Linked DNA regions of Tomitella gaofuii. The protein of the gene in region 1 interacts with the protein of each later gene in a pairwise test. Links are inferred from orthologs where the notes say so. Each region holds a gene or a part of one and is shown in the gene's direction. Other genes may lie near its edges. The genes, in order: dnaE and H4F70_RS07115.

The links.
Region 2: the proteins of dnaE (region 1) and H4F70_RS07115 interact in binary tests that used the Escherichia coli proteins (3 or more experiments, as listed by UniProt). The link is inferred for Tomitella gaofuii from one-to-one orthologs.

Annotation. Positions count from the first base shown.
Region 1 is NZ_CP059900.1:2,906,141-2,916,496, reverse strand. Bases 298-4,441 are described here. They hold dnaE (DNA polymerase III subunit alpha), read left to right. Parts: upstream 298-674; coding sequence 675-4,241; downstream 4,242-4,441. Other genes in these bases: ilvA (threonine ammonia-lyase IlvA), read left to right, coding at 4,344-4,441; H4F70_RS13480 (hypothetical protein), read left to right, coding at 298-551. In the rest of the region: more of H4F70_RS13480, read left to right, coding at 1-297; more of ilvA, read left to right, coding at 4,442-5,651; H4F70_RS13465 (TetR/AcrR family transcriptional regulator), read right to left, coding at 5,703-6,236; H4F70_RS13460 (MFS transporter), read left to right, coding at 6,362-7,918; H4F70_RS13455 (cupredoxin domain-containing protein), read left to right, coding at 8,343-9,263; H4F70_RS13450 (mycofactocin-coupled SDR family oxidoreductase), read right to left, coding at 9,313-10,134; H4F70_RS13445 (oxidoreductase), read right to left, coding at 10,291-10,356. UniProt on the Escherichia coli protein: DNA polymerase III is a complex, multichain enzyme responsible for most of the replicative synthesis in bacteria. This DNA polymerase also exhibits 3' to 5' exonuclease activity. The alpha chain is the DNA polymerase catalytic subunit.
Region 2 is NZ_CP059900.1:1,512,498-1,521,586, reverse strand. What follows is about bases 3,037-5,913. They hold H4F70_RS07115 (pyridoxal phosphate-dependent aminotransferase), read left to right. Parts: upstream 3,037-3,816; coding sequence 3,817-5,010; downstream 5,011-5,913. Other genes in these bases: H4F70_RS07110 (CaiB/BaiF CoA transferase family protein), read right to left, coding at 5,051-5,913; H4F70_RS07120 (acetyl-CoA C-acetyltransferase), read right to left, coding at 3,037-3,691. Outside these bases: H4F70_RS07130 (isopenicillin N synthase family dioxygenase), read right to left, coding at 1-185; H4F70_RS07125 (3-hydroxyacyl-CoA dehydrogenase NAD-binding domain-containing protein), read right to left, coding at 301-2,436; more of H4F70_RS07120, read right to left, coding at 2,477-3,036; more of H4F70_RS07110, read right to left, coding at 5,914-6,178; H4F70_RS07105 (acyl-CoA dehydrogenase family protein), read right to left, coding at 6,178-7,320; H4F70_RS07100 (AraC family transcriptional regulator), read left to right, coding at 7,444-8,502; H4F70_RS07095 (GyrI-like domain-containing protein), read left to right, coding at 8,568-9,083. UniProt on the Escherichia coli protein: Shows aminotransferase activity with methionine and histidine as substrates, and to a lesser extent also with phenylalanine.

The DNA of each region.
Region 1 (10,356 bases):
CCGCTGCGGAGTACACGGCGCGCGCGGCGGCGAGCCTGCAGCCGCGCGGCACGCCGGACGCGGAGCACGGCCCGTCGGAGGCGCTGCACTGGGCGCTGGTCTCGTTCGACCAGGGCGTGGGCGCGGAGGACGCGGCGCGGGCGGTGGCGCCGGTGCGCATATCCGAGGTGCTCAGTCACGTGCCCGTCGACGGGGCGCAGACGCCGGTGACTCCGGTGCAGGTCCCCGCCACCGACGACCCGGCCGCGATGGTGGCGCGCGCCCAGTCCCGCGCGGCCGACGTCGTCGCACAGCGCACGGGGCTCGCCGCGGCGGGCAGGTACGCAGCGGGGGCGGGGAACGCAGCGGGGGCGGGGAGCACCACGGCGGCCGCGGTGGTCGACGGGCTCCGCGGCGGCTGCGCGTGCGTGATGGCATTGGTGGTGCACGGAACCCTCGGCGACCTGCGCGCGGTCGCCGACCGGCCGGGCGTCCTGGCGGTGGAGGCGCTGCCCGCGGACGCGGTGTTCGGCCGTTTCGCGGTGCGTCCGCCGGTGCAGTACCTGGACTGACCACGGGCGCCGATCCGGCGCGCGGACGGGTGGGACGCCGACGTCGGCGACGGCCTAGACTCGTCGGCAGCCGGTGGTGGTCTCCGCCGGCCGGGCGCAGTCGGCGAAAGGACCGGGCAGGACGTGGCGGACGCGGTGCAGTCGAGGGATTCCAGTTCGTTTGTGCACCTGCACAATCACACCGAGTATTCGATGCTCGACGGGGCCGCCAAGACCGACGCGCTGTTCGCGGAGGCGCACCGGCTGGGCATGACGGCCGTGGGCATGACCGACCACGGCAACATGTTCGGCGCCAGCGACTTCTACAACCAGGCCGTCAAGGCGGACATCAAGCCGATCATCGGCATCGAGGCCTACGTTGCCCCGGAGTCGCGCTTCAACACCAAGCGCATCAAGTGGGGCGATCCCGGCCAGAAGTCCGACGACGTGTCGGGCAGCGGCGCCTACACACACATGACGATGGTCGCCCGCAACGCGACGGGTCTGCGCAACTTGTTCAAACTGTCGTCGCTGGCCTCGATCGAGGGGCAGCTGGGCAAGTGGGCCCGCATGGACGCCGACATCATCGCCGAGCACGCCGAGGGCATCATCGCCACCACCGGGTGCCCGTCCGGCGAGGTGCAGACCCGCCTACGGCTGGGGCACGAGCGCGAGGCGCTCGAGGCCGCCGCGAAATGGCAGGAGATCTTCGGCGAAGAGAACTTCTTCATGGAGGTCATGGACCACGGCCTGTCCATCGAGCGCCGCGTGCGCTCGGGGCTGATGGACATCTCCCGGCAGCTGGGGATCCCGCCACTGGCCACGAACGACTGCCACTACGTCAAGCAGGACTTCTCGCAAACGCACGAGGCGCTGCTGTGCCTGCAGACGGGCAAGACGCTCAACGATCCGACCCGGTTCAAGTTCGACGGCGACGGTTACTACCTCAAGCCCGCGTCGGACATGCGTGCGCTCTTCGACGACGAGGTCCCCGGCGCCTGCGACAACACGCTGCTGGTGGCCGAGCGCGTCGAGTCGTACGAGCAGGTGTGGACCCACCACGACCGGATGCCGATCTTCCCGGTCCCCGACGGACACACGCAGGGTTCGTGGCTGCGCGAGGAGGTGGCCGCCGGGCTGCGGCGCCGCTTCCCGTCGGGGCCGTCGCAGGCGTACCTGGATCGGGCGGACTACGAGATCGGCGTCATCGAGCAGATGGGGTTCCCGGCCTACTTCCTCGTGGTCGGCGACCTGGTGCGGCATGCGCACGAGGTGGGCATCCGCGTGGGGCCGGGCCGCGGGTCGGCGGCCGGCTCGCTGGTGGCCTTCGCGCTGGGCATCACCAACATCGACCCGTTGCCGCACGGCCTGCTGTTCGAGCGGTTCCTCAACCCGGAGCGCGTGTCGATGCCCGATATCGACATGGACTTCGACGACCGCCGCCGCGGCGAGATGGTCCGCTACGCCTCCGACCGCTGGGGCGAGGACAAGGTGGCCCAGGTCATCACGTTCGGCACGATCAAGACCAAGGCGGCCATCAAGGACGCCGCCCGCGTGCACTTCGGCCAGCCCGGCTTCCAGATCGCCGACCGGATCTCCAAGGCCCTGCCGCCGCCGGTCATGGCCAAGGACATCTCCGTCGCCGGAATCACCGACCCGGAGCACGAGCGGTACGCGGAGGCGGCCGAGGTGCGCGCGCTCGTCGAGACCGATCCCGATGTGCGCACCATCTACGACACCGCACTGGGCCTCGAGGGGCTGATCCGCAACGCGGGCGTGCACGCGTGCGCGGTGATCATGTCCTCGGAGCCCCTCATGGACGCGATCCCGCTGTGGAAACGCGCCCAGGACGGCGCCATCATCACCGGGTGGGACTATCCGTCGTGCGAGGCGATCGGCCTGCTCAAGATGGACTTCCTGGGTTTGCGCAACCTCACTGTGCTCGGCGACGCGCTCGACAACCTCAAGGCCAACCGCGACGTCGAGCTGGACCTGGACACGCTGCCGCTGGACGACGCGAAGACCTACGAGCTGTTGGCGCGCGGCGAGACGCTGGGCGTGTTCCAGCTCGACGGCGTCGCCATGCGCGACCTGCTGCGGCGCATGCAGCCCACCGGGTTCGAGGACATCGTCGCCGTGCTGGCGCTGTACCGGCCCGGACCGATGGGCATGAACGCCCACAACGACTACGCCGACCGCAAGAACGGCCGCCAGAAGGTCACGCCCATCCACCCGGAGCTCGAGGAGCCGCTCAAAGAGATCCTGGCCGACACCTACGGCCTGATCGTCTACCAGGAGCAGATCATGCAGATCGCGCAGAAGGTGGCCGGGTACTCGCTGGGCCGAGCCGACATCCTGCGCCGGGCCATGGGCAAGAAGAAGGCGTCCGTGCTCGAGGCCGAGTTCGAGGGCTTCGAGAAGGGCATGCAGGACAACGGCTACTCCAAGGAGGCCATCAAGGCCCTGTGGGACACGATCCTCCCGTTCGCCGGCTACGCGTTCAACAAGTCGCACGCCGCCGGCTACGGGCTCGTCTCCTACTGGACCGCTTACATGAAGGCGAACTACCCGGCCGAGTACATGGCGGGCCTGCTCACGTCGGTGGGTGACGACAAGGACAAGGCCGCCGTCTACCTCGCGGACTGCCGGCACCTGGGCATCACGGTGCTGCCGCCGGACGTCAACGAGTCCGGGACGTACTTCGCGTCGGTCGGCGAGGACATCCGCTTCGGCCTGTCCGCCGTGCGCAACGTGGGCACCAACGTGGTGTCGTCGATCATCGCGGCGCGCGAGCAGAAGGGCGCGTTCACCGGATTCTCGGACTACCTGGGCAAGGTGGACGCCGCGGCCTGCGGAAAGAAGGCCATCGAGTCACTGATCAAGGCGGGCGGCTTCGACTCGCTCGGGCATCCGCGCAAGGGGCTGCTGCTGGTGCACTCCGACGCCGTCGACGCCGTGATGGGCACCAAGAAGGCCGAGGCCATCGGTCAGTTCGACCTGTTCGGCGGGGACGGAGCCGCGGAGGAGAACTCCTCGGTGTTCGACATCCCCGTGCCCGACGAGGAATGGGAGACCAAGCACCGGCTGGCCCTCGAACGCGAGATGCTCGGCCTGTACGTCACCGGCCACCCGCTCAACGGTGTCGAGCACGTTCTGGCCGCCCAATCGGACACGTCCATCCCCGCGATCCTCGAGGGCAAGGTCAAGGACGGCACACAGGTGTCGGTGGGCGGCATCCTCTCGTCGGTCAACCGGCGGGTGAACAAGCAGGGCCTGCCGTGGGCGTCGGCGCAGCTCGAGGACCTCACCGGCGGCATCGAGGTGCTGCTGTTCCCCAAGACCTATTCGGTGCTGGGCATGGACGTCGCCGACGACGCCATCGTCCTGCTCAAGGGGCGCATCTCCGAGCGCGACGAGCGGCGCTCGCTCATCGTCAACGACCTGGCGGTGCCGGACCTGTCGTCGGTGGGCGTGGCGCGGCCGCTGGCGGTGACGATGGCGACGCGCATGTGCACCCCCGACAAGGTCGAGACACTGCGCCAGGTGCTCACGCGGCACCCGGGCACCTCGGATGTGCACCTGCGGCTCGTCAGCGGCGAAGGGGACAGGGTGCGTCTGTTCCGTCTGGACGAGCGGTTGCGCGTCGATCCCACCTCGGCGCTCATGGGCGATCTCAAGGCGCTGCTCGGCGCCGGCTGCCTGGGCGCCTGAGACCGGCCTGCGGGCGCGCCCGCGGGGGTGCGAGAATCGGGGGTTGTGACGACCAACGAGCAGACGCAGGCAGGTTCCGGGGCGCGCGGCGGGCGGGGCGAGCTGCCCGCGGCGGGCGACATCGACGCGGCCGCCGCGCGCATCGCCGACGTCGTCGTGCGCACTCCGCTGCAGTACTGCGAGCGTCTGTCGGCGGCCACCGGCGCGCGCGTGTTCCTCAAGCGCGAGGACCTGCAGGGGGTCCGCTCCTACAAGATCCGCGGCGCGTTCAACCTGATGGTGCAGCTCGCCGACGACGAGCGTGCCGCGGGTGTGGTGGCCGCGAGCGCGGGCAACCACGCGCAGGGCGTCGCCTACGCCTGCCGTTCGCTGGGCATCCACGGCCGGATCTACGTGCCGACGAACACCCCCAAGCAGAAGCGGGATCGCATCCGCGCCCACGGCGGCGAGTACGTCGAGCTGGTGGTGACCGGGACGACGTTCGACGCCGCGTCGGCCGCGGCCCAGGCGGACGCGGAGCGTACGGGCGCGACGATCGTCCCGCCTTTCGACGACCCCCGCACCATCGCCGGCCAGGGCACGGTGGCGGCGGAGATCGTCGAACAGCTCGGCGGGGCGCCGGACACGGTGGTGGTCCCGGTGGGCGGCGGCGGGCTCATGGCGGGGCTGGTGTCCTACCTGCATGACCGCGCCCCCGGGGTGTACGTGGCGGGTGTGGAGCCGGCGGGTGCGGCCTCCATGACGGCGGCGCTCGCCGCCGGCGGGCCGGTCACGCTGTCCGAGGTGGACCCGTTCGTCGACGGCGCCGCGGTGCGGCGGGTGGGAGCGTTGCCCTACGACGTGCTGCTGGCGGCCGGCGCGCACGTGGTGACGCACGCGTCGCTGCCCATGGTCACGACCACCGTCCCGCGCGCCGACGGTGGCGGGATCGCCATGCTGCAGGTGGACGAGGGCGCGGTGTGCACCGCGATGCTGGACCTTTACCAGACCGAGGGGGTCATCGCCGAGCCCGCCGGGGCGCTGGCGGTGACGGCGCTCGAGCAGATGCGGCTGGAGCCGGGCTCCACCGTGGTGTGCGTGATCAGCGGGGGCAACAACGACGTCTCGCGCTATGGGGAGATCCTCGAACGTTCGCTGGTGCACCTGGGACTCAAGCACTACTTTCTGGTCGACTTCCCGCAGGAGCCGGGCGCGCTGCGCCGCTTCCTGGACGAGGTCCTGGGGCCGGACGACGACATCACGCTGTTCGAGTACGTCAAGCGCAACAATCGGGAGACCGGCGAGGCGCTCGTCGGCGTCGAGCTGGGCGAACGCGAGGCTCTGGCTCCGCTGCTGGCGCGCATGGAGGCGTCGGCGATGCAGGTGGATCGGCTGGTGCCGGGGTCGCCGGCGTACCGCTATTTGACGTGACCCTCGGCCCGGCGTCCGCCGTGGCCTGACGGCGCGCGGCGGCGCCGCGGATCATGCGCGGCCGAGGAGCCGCGCCACGACTCGTGCGTGCAGGTCGGGGTCCGGTGCCGGCAGGTCCAGCAGTGCGGACAAGAGGATGCCGTCGCCGACGAGGCGGACGATCTCGGCGTCCACCGGGTCGTCGAACTCCTTCTGCAGCCCTGCATCCCAACCGCGCAGCACCTCGGTCATCGCGGCCTGGACGTCCTCGTGCCGCCCGTCGAGTCCGCGCAGCGCGGCGATGGCCGACTGGTAGAGCGGCTTGTCGCTGAACGAGTCGTTGTCGAGCGCCTGCAGGTAGAACTCCGCGACGGTGGTCCCGCCTGCCACTGCGGCGTCAAGTTCCGCGTCCGAGCGGGCGCCGAGGCGACGGACCATCGCCGCGAGCATCGCCTCCTTGGTGGAGAAGTGGTAGAGCAGCCCGCCCTTGGACACGCCGGCGTCCGCCGCGACGGCCTCGAGGGTCGCCGCCCCGGGCCCCTCGCGCAGCAGCACGCGTTCCAGCGCGTCGAGGATTCGGTCGGGAGTGGTCTGCGGCGTGGTCATGAGCATCACCCTACACGGAACTGTACCGTCCGGACGGTTCGCTGCTACTCTCTGTACCGTCCGGACGGTTGAGAGCTGGCGAGCGTCGCGCAACGGGGCGCGGCGGGAAGTCGAAGGTGCGGGAAATGTCGACGACAATGGTCGAACGCGGAGCGACGCGAGCCGGCGTGCGCGATTGGCTGGGACTCGCAGTGCTGTGCGGGGCGGTGCTCATCATCGCCATCGACGCCACGGTGCTGGACCTGGCCGTGCCGTCGATCTCGGAACACCTGGAACCGACCACGGCGCAGTTGCTGTGGATCATCGACATCTACTCGTTCGTCCTCGCCGCGCTGCTGGTGACGATGGGCGTGCTGGCGGACAGGGTGGGGCGCCGCAGGCTGCTCATGCTCGGCGTCGCGGGGTTCGGCGCGGCATCGGTGCTCGCAGCATTCTCCGTGTCGCCCGGGATGCTCATCGCCGCCCGCGTGCTGCAGGGCCTGTTCGGGGCGATGCTCATGCCGTCGACGCTCGGCATCATCCGCGCCACCTTCCTCGACGGCCGCCAGCGGGCCACGGCCATCGGCGTGTGGGGCGCGATGTGGGGCGGGGGCGCGGCCGGCGGGCCGCTCGTGGGCGGATGGCTGCTGGAGCACTTCTGGTGGGGCTCGGTGTTCCTCGTCGCCGTCCCGGTTCTGCTCGTGATGCTCGTCGCCATGCCGTTCGTGCTGCGTGAGTCGCGTGATCCGCGCCCCGGCCGCTTCGACGTCCCCGGCGTGCTGCTGTCCGTGGGCGCCCTGGCACCGCTGATCTACGCGCTCAAGGACGCCGCGTCGCACGGGCTGAGCGCACGCACCGGCGCCCTCGTCGTGGCGGGCGTGCTGTGCGGGTGGGCGTTCGTGTCCCGGCAGCGCCGCGCCGCCGACCCGATGATCGACGTGCGCCTGTTCCGCAACCCGGTGTTCTCCACGGCGATCCTCACCAACCTGCTGTCGGTGTTCGGGCTCGCCGGGGTGCTGTTCTTCGGAACCCAGTACCTGCAGATGGTGCTCGGATACTCGCCGCTGGAGGCGGGGTTGCTCGCGGCTCCCGGCACCGCCGCGAGCATGGTCTCGGCGCTGCTGGCCGCGGCGGTGGCGCGTCGGATCGGGGTGCGCCTGGCGTTGGCGGGGTCGATCCTGTTCGCCGCCGCCGGCGCCGTCCTGCTCATGGCGCTGGGCGTCGACGGCCGGGCGCTTGTGTTCGTCGTGGGCTTCGTCGTGGTGGGGCTCGGCACCGGACTGGGGCTCACGCTCACGTCGGCGGTCGTCGTCGACGTGGTCGAGCCGGAGCGGGCGGGCGCGGCCTCGGGGATCTCCGAAACGTCGTACGAGCTCGGCGTCGCGGCGGGAGTCGCGGTGCTCGGCAGCGTGGTGATGGGCATCTACCGGGCGGGTGTCGACGTCGCCGGGCTCGCAGCGGTGCAGGCGACCGCGGTGCGTGACACGCTCGGCGGTGCGGTGCGCGTTGCGGGCGAGATCGGCGGCGCGCAGGGCGACGTGCTGCTCGACTCGGCCCGGCACGCCTTCGTGAACGGCATGCACGTGGCGGCGGGGTCCACGGCCGCGCTGTTGGCGTGCGCGGGTGCGGCGATACTCGTGCTGTTGCGCCCTCGCCCGACGGGGCAGGACGCGGCGTCGGCGGACGGCAATTCGGCCTCTTGAGCGTCGGTACCGGTGGGAGTATCGTCTACAGTCGTGAAGAACGCCGTCCAGGCTGCAGAGGCCGCCCGGTGGCGGCCGTCCCCAGATGCTGAGCCGCCTCACTGGGGCGGAGTCGTCACCGCAGCGCTGGACGTGTGCCAACGCCTTCCCGGATGACATCGGATCGGTCCCGGCCGTCGGCTCGGGGCGCACTACTGCGGAGCGCGTGCCGTGTTCGGCCATGGCCGTCCGCATGTCGCGTGCCATGATCACGACGTGGGTGTCCGGCAGGGAGCGGGAGACCCGTTGTAGGAGATGACGGAAGATGTTGTCGGTTCGATGGGGAGCACGAGAGGCCGGGCGGAAAGCGCCAGCGCCGCAGCATGGTCGGGCGCGGTGTGGGCGGAGTCGGGGTAGGCGGGCCGCCCTGGCGGCCTGCGGACTGATGGCCATCGCCGGGCTGCTCGCCGCGTGCGGCAGCGACGGTGGCGGGGACACGTCCGGCGCCACGGCGGCCACCGCCACCGGTACTCAGGAAGCCGGCGGCGGTGCCGCTGCTGCGGGTACCGTGTCGGTGGATTCGTTGCCGCGCTTCGAGATCGATGCCGACGCCACCACCGCCACCGGCGCGATGTCCTATACCCTGCCGTCCGCGGAGGCCCCCGCCGGCACGGTGATGGTCACGCTGAAGAACAACGACACCATGATGCCGCACCAGGCGCAGCTGCTGAAGCTGCATCCGGGCGTCACGGTCGAGCAGTTCACCGACGCGCTCGCCACGCCGGCGGGTGTCGGCGCGGTGGTTCCGCTGGCCGACTTCGCGGGCGGCCCCAACGCGGTCATGCCCGGCGACGAGTCCAGCGTGATCGTGCACCTGGACCCCGGATCCACCTACATGGTGATCTGCCAGATTCCCGGGCCCGGTGGCACACCGCACTACGCGCTGGGGATGATCGCGCATTTCACCACGGGGGCCACGGCGCAGAGCAACGGGTGGCCGAAGACCGACGCCACCGTGAAGATGACCGACTTCGCGTTCTCCGAACCGTCGTCGATCGACTGGAACAAGCCGATCACAGTGGTCAACGACGGCGACCAACCGCACGAGCTGGCCGTCTTGGCGCCGGCCGACGGCAAGACGATGGACGACGTGCGGGCGGCGTTGTCGGCGCCGGAGGGCGCCTCGCCGGGGCCGCCGCCCTATGAGACCTACGGCGGCGTTGCTGCGGCAGCGCCCGATGTGCAGCAGCAGACCACGCTGAAGCTCGACGCAGGCGACTATCTGCTCGTGTGCTTCGTGGTCGATCCGTCCACCGGCAAGCCCCACTACATGCTGGGGATGGAACAGCCCATCACAGTCGAATAGCCGGATGGGGCGGGGCCGCACGCGCGTCGCATGCGACCCCGCGTCCAGGTCAGCGGTTGAGGTTGCCGATGTCGATGGGAACCTGCACGCCGGTCATGTACTTGGCCTCGTCGGAGCACACCCACGCGACGACGTCGGCGATCTCTTCGGGCTGCGTGAGCGCGTAGGGCAGCGAGTTCATGAAGATCGGCGCCAGAGTGTGGGCGTGCTGCGCGAACAGCGGCCCCATGTCCGAGGCCATGTTCATCCCGGTCTCCACGCCGGCGGGGTGGATCGTGTTGACCCGGATCTTGTGTTCGCCCAGCTCGTTCGCCATGGTCTTGGCGAGGCCGGTGATGCCGTGCTTGGTCGCCGCGTAGTGGCCGGTGAACGGCGTGCCCTTGAGCCCGGATACGGAGCTGGTGAACACGATCGCGCCGCCCTCGCCCTGGTCGATCAGGTAGGGGATGGCCGCCTTGGCCGTGTTGAAGGTGCCCGTCAGGTTGACGTCGACGGTCTCCTTCCAGTCCTCGGCCGAGACCTCCCAGCTCATGCGGCCGGAGCAGATGCCCGCGTTGGCGATGACGATGTCGAGCCGGCCGAACGCGTCGAGCCCCTCCTGCAACGCGGCGGCCAGCCCGTCGAAGTCGCGCACGTCGGCGACCCTCGCGACGATCTTCCCGCCGGCCTCCTCCACCAGCCGGACGGTCTCGTCCAGATCGGCCTGGGTGGCGCCGGGGTAGGGCGTGGACCGGAACTCCGCGCACACGTCGACGGCGATGATGTCCGCGCCCTCGTTCGCGAACTTCACCGCCTCGGCGCGGCCCTGGCCCCGCGCCGCGCCGGTGATGAAGGCGACCTTCCCCGCGAATCGTCCCTCGCTTCTGCTCATGCTCTGCCTTCCTTGCGACCGGTGCGTCTCCTCGCGGCCGCGTGTGTGGGTCAACAACGATGACAGAGACCAAACTATCGGGAAGCGTCGCTGGTGCCCACCGAGACGTCCCATTGGAACGGGACCGCCGTCGCAGAGGGCGCGGGCGCGGCCGTGTCAGTGCAGGACGCGCTCGTGCTTGTCGCGGTCGAACTCCGGCAGTGGGCCGCCCTCGTACAGGTG
Region 2 (9,089 bases), 1.4 Mb from region 1 along the record:
TCCGGTAGCGCGAAGAACTCCCGCGCGGCGTCGATCAGATCGTCGGCGGCGCGCGGGGCGATCCCGTGGCCGTCGAGGTAGAAGAACCCGATGCCGTGCGTCACGGTGCGCAGTGCGCGCAACGCGTCGGGGTCGCCCGCGTCGAGCGCGGCCAGGTCGATGGCGGGGAGTGTGTCGGCAGCCATGGGGGTCCTTTCCTCGCGCATCGACCACTCTACGGCTGCGTGGCGGACAGGCTGCGGGGCCCGGCGCATCCGAAGACACGGCCGGGCCCCGCAGCGGAAGCAGAACCGAAGCGGATCAGCCCTCCAGGCTCGCCGGCGGGGTGAAGCGCTCACCGTACTTGGCGGCCAGCTCCTTGGCCCGCGTGACGAAGCCGGCCTTGCCGCCCTCGTAGCCCACGATGTACTGGGCGACGCCGCCCGTCCACGCCGGGTAGCCGATGCCCATGATCGAGCCGATGTTCGCGTCGGCGGTGGTGTCGATGACGCCCTCGTCGAAGCACTTCTGCGTCTCGATGGCCTCGATGAACAGCATCCGCTCGATGAGGTCCTGCAGCGGAGCGTCCGACGAGGCGTCGCCGACGATCCCCGCGAGGCCCGACCACAGCCCGGTGCGCTTGCCGTCCGCGTAGTCGTAGAACCCGGCGCCGCCGAGCTTGCCGGTGCGGCCAGCGTCCACCAGCGCGTTGATGACGTCGCCGGCCGGGTCCGCCGGCAGCGTCCGCCCCTCGGCGGCGGCCGCGTCGGCGGTCTCCTTGCGGATCTTCTGCATCAGCGTCAGGTTGAGCTCGTCGGACAGCTGCAGCGGCGCGGCCGGGAAGCCCGCCTGCTGGCCGGCCTGCTCGATCGTGGCCGGGGGCACGCCCTCGGCCACCATGGCGATGGCCTCGTTGATGAAGGTGCCGATGACGCGCGAGGTGAAGAACCCGCGCGAGTCATGCACCACGATGGGCGTCTTGCGGATGGCCTGCACGTAGTCGAACACCCGCGCCAGCGTGCGGTCCGACGTCTTCTCCCCGCGGATGATCTCCACCAGCGGCATCTTGTCCACCGGCGAGAAGAAGTGGATGCCGATGAAGTCCTCCTGGCGCTGGACCCCCTGGGCCAGGCCGGTGATCGGCAGCGTCGAGGTGTTCGACCCGAGCAGCGCGTCCTCGGTGACGACGTCCTCGATCTCCTGGAAGACCTTGTGCTTGAGCTCCTCGGACTCGAAGACGGCCTCGACGACGAAGTCCACGCCCGCGAAGTCGGCCGCGTCGGCCGTCGGGTGGATGCGGCCGAGCAGCGCCTTGGACTTCTCCTCCGTGGTCTTGCCGCGCTTGAGGGCCTTCTCCTCGAGCTTCTCGGCGTAGCCCTTGCCGCGCTCGGCGGCGGCCTGCTCGACGTCCTTGAGCACCACCTCGAAGCCCGCCTTGGCGGAGACGTAGGCGATGCCCGCGCCCATCATGCCCGCGCCGAGCACGCCGACCTTGGTGATCGGGGTCTTCTCGATGCCGTCGGGCCGGGAGGCGCCCGAGTTGATCGACTGCAGGTCGAAGAAGAACGCCTGGATCATGTTCTTCGCCACCTGGCCGGTGACCAGCTCGGTGAAGTAGCGCGCCTCGATGATGAGCGCGTTGTCGATGTCCACCTGCGAGCCCTCGACGGCCGCCGACATGATGGCGCGCGGCGCGGGCATGGGTGCGCCCTTGAGCTGCTTGCGCAGGTTCGCGGGGAACGCCGGCAGGTTGGCCGCGAAGGACGGCGTGGCGGGGGTGCCGCCCGGGATCTTGTAGCCCTTGACGTCCCACGGCTGCACGCCGCTGTCCGGGTTCGCCTTGATCCACGCCTTGGCGGCGGGGACGAGGGCGTCGACCGAGTCGACCACCTCGTCGATCAGGCCGACCTCCTTGGCCGCGGCGGGGCCGCGTTGCTGGCCCTGCAGCAGCACGCCCATCAGCGCGTTCTGCAGGCCCAGAAGCCGCACCGTGCGCACGATGCCGCCGCCGCCGGGCAGCAGCCCCAGCGTGACCTCCGGCAGGCCGATCTTGACGCCCTTGACGTCCGCGGCGATGCGGTGGTGGGTGGCCAGCGCGATCTCGAGGCCGCCGCCCAGCGCCGCGCCGTTGATCGCGGTGACGACGGGCTTGCCCAGCGTTTCGAGCCGGCGCAGATCCGCCTTGGCGGCCAGGCTGTGCCCGTAGATCTCCGTGGCCTGGTCCTTGCGCACGGCCAGCAGGTTGTTGAGGTCGCCCCCGGCGAAGAAGGTCTTCTTGCCCGAGGTGAGCACGACGCCGGTGATCGCGTCCTTCTCCTCGTAGAGGCGGTCGACGGTGGCCTTCATCGACGACAGGTACCGCTCGTTCATCGTGTTCGCGCCCTGGTGGGGGTCGTCGATGGTGAGCACGACGATGCCGTCGGCGTCGATGTCCCAGGCGATGATGTTGTCAGTCATGTGTTCGTGTTGCCCTTTCAGGAATTCCCGCCGGTGACGATCAGACGCGCTCGATGATGGTGGCCACGCCCATGCCGCCGCCGATGCACAGCGTGATCAGCGCGTAGCGGCCGCCGCGGCGCTCGAGCTCGTCGACCATCGTCCCGGTGATCATCGCGCCGGTGGCGCCCAGCGGGTGGCCCATCGCGATGGCGCCGCCGTTGACGTTGAGCTTCTCGTCCGGGACGTTCATGTCCTTCTGGAACCGCAGCACCACCGAGGCGAAGGCCTCGTTGATCTCGACCAGGTCCATGTCGTCGATGGTCAGACCCGCGGTGGCGAGGACCTTCTTCGACGCCGGGGTGGGGCCGGTGAGCATGATCGTCGAGTCCGCACCGGAGGTGGCGGTGGCGACGACGCGCGCCCGCGGCGTCAGGCCCATGTCCTTGCCCACCTGCTCGGAGCCGACCATGAGCAGCGCGGCGCCGTCGACGATGCCCGACGAGTTGCCGCCGTGGTGCACGTGGTTGATCTTCTCCACCCAGTGGTACTTCTGCAGCGCCACCGCGTCGAAGCCGCCGATCTCGCCGACCGTGGCGAACGACGGGTTGAGCCCGCCGAGCGCCTCCACCGTGGTGCCGGGGCGCATGTGCTCGTCGTGGTCGAGCACGGTGATGCCGTTCTGGTCCTTCACCGGCACGATGGACTTGGCGAAGTAGCCGCCGTCCCACGCCTTTTTCGCCAGCTCCTGCGAACGGGCCGCGTAGGCGTCGACGGTCTCCCGATCGAAGCCCTCGATGGTGGCGATGAGATCGGCGCCGACGCCCTGCGGCACGAACCCGGTGTCGTAGTTGGTGGCCGGGTCCAGGCCCCATGCTCCGCCGTCGCTGCCCATCGGCACCCGCGACATCGACTCGACGCCGCCGGCGAGCACCAGCTCGTCCCAGCCGGAGCGCACCTTCTGCGCGGCCAGGTTCAGCGCCTCGAGCCCCGACGCGCAGAAGCGGTTGAGTTGGAATCCGCCGACCGTGTCCGGGTAGCCGGCCGCGGTGATCGCGGTGCGGGCGATATCCATGCCCTGGTCGCCCACCGGGGTGACGCAGCCGAGGATCAAGTCGGACAACCGGTCGTAGTCGACGTCCGGGAAGCGCACCTTGATCTCGTCGAGCAGGCCGGTGACCAGCGAGATCGGCTTGACCGAATGCAGCGACCCGGTCTTCTTGCCGCGGCCGCGCGGCGTGCGGATCGCCTCGTAGATGTATGCCTCGGTAGTCATCGGCATTCCTTCCTCTCTCGTACGTTTCTATAACGTGTTCTACCACTGTGGGCGGCGGGACGCCCTGTTCCGCCCCGGAGTCCGGCGGCAGTGCCCCGCCGGGACGCGCGGCTAGGGTGGGCCCCATGCCGGAACCCGCCCCGCACCCGCCCCGCACCGTCCGGCGCCTGCAGCCGTACGGCGCGACGATCTTCGCCGAGATGACCGCACTGGCCGTCCGGCACGACGCCGTCAACCTCGGCCAGGGGTTCCCCGACACCGACGGACCGTCCGCCATGCTCGACGCCGCACGCACGGCGATCGCGGACGGTCTCAACCAGTACGCGCCGGGCCTCGGCATGCCCGGCCTGCGCGCCGCCGTCGCCGAGGACCGCCGCGCCCGCTACGGGCTCGACACCGACCCCGACACCGAGGTCCTCATCACCGTGGGCGCCACCGAGGGGATCGCCGGCGCGGTCCTGGGCCTGGTGGAACCCGGTGACGAGGTGGTCCTGATCGAACCGTACTACGACTCCTACTCGGCGGTAATATCGCTCGCCGGCGGGGTCCGCCGCACGGTGCCGCTGGTCCCGCGCGCAGGCGGCTTCGGGCTCGACCACGACGGTCTGCGCGCGGCCGTGTCCGATGCGACGCGGATGCTCATCGTCAACACGCCGCACAACCCCACGGGCACCGTCTTCGACGCCGCCGACCGGGCGGTCATCGCCGAGGTCGTCGTGGCACACGACGTGCTCGTGCTCTCCGACGAGGTCTACGAGCACCTCGTCTACGCGGACGCCCCGGCCGGCCCGCACGTGCCGCTGTGCGCCGTCGACGGGCTCGGCGACCGCACCCTCACGGTGTCGTCGGCCGCCAAGACGTTCAACGTCACCGGCTGGAAGACGGGCTGGGTGTGCGGCCCGGCGGAGCTGGTGGCCGCCGCGCGCGGCGCCAAGCAGTTCCTCAGCTACGTCGGCGGCACCCCGTTCCAGCCCGCGGTGGAGCTGGCGCTGCGCACCGAGCAGGAATGGATCGCCCGCAACCGCACGGATCTGCAACGCAAGCGCGACGTCCTCGCCGGCGCCCTGCGCGCGACGGGGTTCGGCGTGCACGACTGCGCCGGCACGTATTTCCTGCTGGCCGATCCGCGCCCGCTCGGTTACGACGACGGCGCGCAGCTGTGCCGCGCGATGCCCGAGCGGATCGGCGTCGCCGCTGTGCCGATGGCGCCGTTCACCGACGACCCCGGACCGTGGCGGCACCTCGTGCGCTTCGCGTTCTGCAAGCGCGACGAGGTGCTCGCCGAGGGGGCACGACGTCTGGCCGGGCTGCGGGAATGACCCCGCACCCCGGCCGGGCGCCCCGGTGTGCGCGTCCACGCTAGGCATCCCACCCGATCTGCCCCAGCGGCGTCGCCCCCTGCGGCCGCACGCCCGTGTCCGCAGGAGGCTTGCGTGAGAAGCGCGGCGCCGCGGCCGGCTGCGGCGCGCCGTCCGGCCCCGTACGCGGAAGAGTCCCCCGCGCCGCGAGATGCTCGGCGTCGGGCGCTTCCGCCATGGTCAGCACCGGGGTGACGCACGCGTCGACGTCGGCGAACACCTTCGTCCACTCGTCGCGGGTCCGCGTCGCGAACCGGGCCGCGAAAAGCTCGCGCAGCTCCGGCCAGCGCGACTGGTCGATCTGCATCGGCAGGTCGTCCGCCGGGAGCTCGAGCCCCTCGAGCAGCAGCGCGTAGAACTGCGGTTCGATCGCGCCCACCGCCATGTAGCGGCCATCGGCGCACTCGTAGACCCGGTAGAACGGTGCGCCGCCGTCGAGCAGGTTGGACTCGCGCTCGTCCTGCCACATGCCCGACGCGCGGAACGACCACGGCATCGCGCCCAGTGCGCTGACCCCGTCGACCATGGCGGCATCCACCACCTGTCCGCGCCCCGACGTCTGCCGCTCGAACAACGCGGCCAGCACCCCTGTGACCAGGAACATCGATCCGCCGCCGAAATCCGCCGCCAAGTTCAGCGGAGGCACGGGCGGCTCCCCGTTCCGTCCGATGGTCGACAGCAATCCCGTCATCGACAGGTAATTGATGTCGTGCCCGGCGCGTTGCGCCATCGGCCCGTCCTGACCCCATCCGGTCATCCGGGCGTAGATCAGGCGGGGGTTGCGCTGCGCGCAGTCGTCGGGGCCGATGCCCAGCCGCTCGCACACGCCCGGCCGGAACCCCTCGATGAGCACATCCGCACGTTCGACCAGGTCCAGCAGCTCGTCGCGCTGCGTCTTGATGTCGAGGTCGACCAGCCGACGCCCGCGCAACAGCACGTCGCGGTCCTCGGGGGGCAGCACCAGGCCGCCAGGACGGCGCACGCGCACCACATCCGCACCCAGGTCACCGAGCAGCATCGCCGCGTGCGGCCCCGGACCGATGCCGCCGAGCTCGAGCACCCGCAGTCCGGCGAGCGGACCGCCGCCCCCGTCCGAGCGCGCGGGGCCGGAGTGAACGGGAGACGTCATCACATCCCCAATCCGCGGCCGATGATCTCCTTCATGATCTCGGTGGTGCCGCCGTAGATCGTCTGCACACGGGAGTCCATGTAGGCCTTCGCCACGGGGTACTCGCGCATGTAGCCGTAGCCGCCGTGCATCTGCAGGCAACGGTCGATCAGGGCCACCTGCTTCTCAGTGGTCCACCATTTGGCCATCGCGGCCTCTTCGATGGTGAGTTCGCCGCGGTTCAACGCCTCGATGCACTGGTCGACGAACACCCGGGCGATCTTCGTCTCCGTGGCCAGCTCGGCCATGACGAACCGCGAGTTCTGGAACGAGCCGATGGACCGGCCGAAGGCCTTGCGGTCACGGCAGTACTCGATGGTCTCCTGGAGCACCTGCTCCATCGCCGCGGCCGCCACCACCGCGATCGACAGACGCTCCTGCGGCAGGTTCTGCATGAGGTAGGCGAAGCCCATGCCCTCCTCGCCGATGAGGTTGGCGGCGGGCACGCGCACGTCGTTGAAGCTCAGCTCCGCGGTGTCTTGGGCCTTGAGCCCGATCTTGTCGAGGTTGCGGCCCCGCTCGAACCCGGGCATGCCGCGCTCGACACCGAGCAGCGAGAACCCCTGGGCGCCCTTGGACGGGTCCGTCTGCGCCACGACGATCACCAGGTCGGAGTGGATGCCGTTGGTGATGAACGTCTTGGCGCCGTTGAGGATCCAGTCGTCCCCGTCGCGTTTGGCGTTGGTCTTGATGCCCTGCAGGTCCGAGCCCGTGCCCGGCTCGGTCATCGCGATCGCCGTGATCAGCTCGCCGGTGCAGAACCGCGGCAGCCACCGCTCCTTCTGCTCATCGTTGCACAGGTTCATCAGGTAGGGCTGGATCACGTCGTTGTGCAGCATGAAACCGAGCCCGCTGTATCCGCCGCGCACCGACTCCTCGGTGACCACGGCGTTGTACCGGAAATCCTGCACCCCCCCGCCGCCGTACTTCTCGTCCACCGCCATGCCGAGGAACCCGAGCTTGCCGGCCTCCACCCACACTTCACGGTCGACGATGTTGTCGTCCTCCCACTGGTCATGGAACGGCGCGACGTGCTCGGCGAGGAACCCCCGGTAGGACTCGCGGAAGAGCTTGTGGTCGTCGTCGAAAAGTGTGCGCTCCATACGGTGGCCCTCCTGTGCGGACATGTGTGCCGACCGGACCCGCGCACGGGCCGGTCCGGGTGCGTTCCACCTCACCGTATGCTCGGACGGGGACGGCGGTAAGGACAGAAACGATCAGCGTTCGTGACCGATCCGACCGGGACCCTGCAGACGCGGGAGGAGGTCGGCATGGCGGTGCGAATGGTGCCGGTGGGATTCGTCCAGCGGGCGCTGCACGCGTCCGCCCGCCGGGGCATCGACCTGGGCCCCGCTCTCGTGGCCGCGGGGATCACCGCCCACGAGCTCGACAATCCCGACACCCGGCTCACCGTCGACCACGTCGCCCGGTTCATGCTCGGCGCCGCCGAGATCACCGACGACGAGCTCATGGGCCTCGGGCTCGCGCCCGTGCCCCGCGGAACATTCGCGCTGCTCTCGCACGCGATCATCCACTGCCCCGACCTCGACACGACGCTGCACCGGCTCGCGGGTTTCCTCCCCGCGCTCCCCTCGTCGGCGCCCGTGCGCATCGACTTCGACGAAGCCGGGGTGCGGTTCTGGTTCGACACCTCGGTGCTGCCCGCGGCGGGCGCCGACGCGTGGGAGGACGCTTCCGTCGTCGCCGACTTCGGCCTGCTGCTGGCGCACCGGTTCGCCGCCTGGCTCACCGGACGGCGGCTGGAGCCGTCCTCCGTCGAACTCCCCTACACCGACCCCGCACCCGTCGACGTCGTCGCGTACCACCACATGTTCGGCATCCCCATCACCTTCGGCAGCCGCGACCCCGCGATCACGTTCGCCGCGGCCGACCTGGCGAGCCCGGTGGTGCAGGACGAGCGCTCGCTGCGTGATTTCCTGCGCGACTCCCCCGGCCGGCTGTTGTCCCGGCGCGACTACGACTCCGGCCTGACCGCACGCGCGCGGCGGATCGTCGAGCTCGGCATCCGCGGCACCCAGCCCACCGCATCCGACGTCGCGGCGGCGCTGGCGGTGAGCGAACCGCAGCTGCGCCGGATGCTCCGCCAGGAGGGCACGTCGCTGGGCCGGCTGCGCGAATCGGTGCTGCAGGAGTACGCGGTGGCCGGGCTCGATGCGGGCGAGTCCGTCGACGTCATCTCCGCACGCCTCGGGTTCTCCGAGCCGAGCGCCTTCCGCCGTGCGTTCAAGCGGTGGACCGGCAAGACTCCCGGAGAATTCCGGTAGCGATGATTCCCGCGGAGCCGCCCGGTCTGCATACCCGCACGCACTCCCACCGGAAGGAGCCGGCCATGACCGCACCGCATCCGTACTTCCCCGCCGACGCGTACGACGGCGTCACCGTCCTCGACGGCCCCGAGGTTCCGCTGGCCGTGGTGGAGGTCCGCGACTTTCCCCTGGCCCGCATGCCCGAGCTGATGGACGCGGTGTTCCCGCGGCTGTTCCCCGCGCTCGCCTCCGCGGGCACCACGCCCGCCGGACCGGCGCTGGCGCTGCACACGCGGATGCCCACCGACACCGTCGACATGGCAGTCGGCGTCCCCGTCACCGCGCCGCTCGCCGGGCCCCTGGACCTGGGTGACGGCTATACCGTGGTCGCCTCGGCGATCCCCGCCGGGCGCGTGGCCGCGACCAGCCACCTGGGCTCGTACGACGGACTGGGCGAAGCGTGGGGCCGGTTCATGGGTGATGTCGCCTCCGCCGGCCACACGCCCACCACGCGGTTCTTCGAGGTGTACGTGACCGAGCCGACGCCCGATGCGGACCCGGCCGCCATGCGCACGGACCTGGCGGTGTTCCTGGCCTGAAGTGCC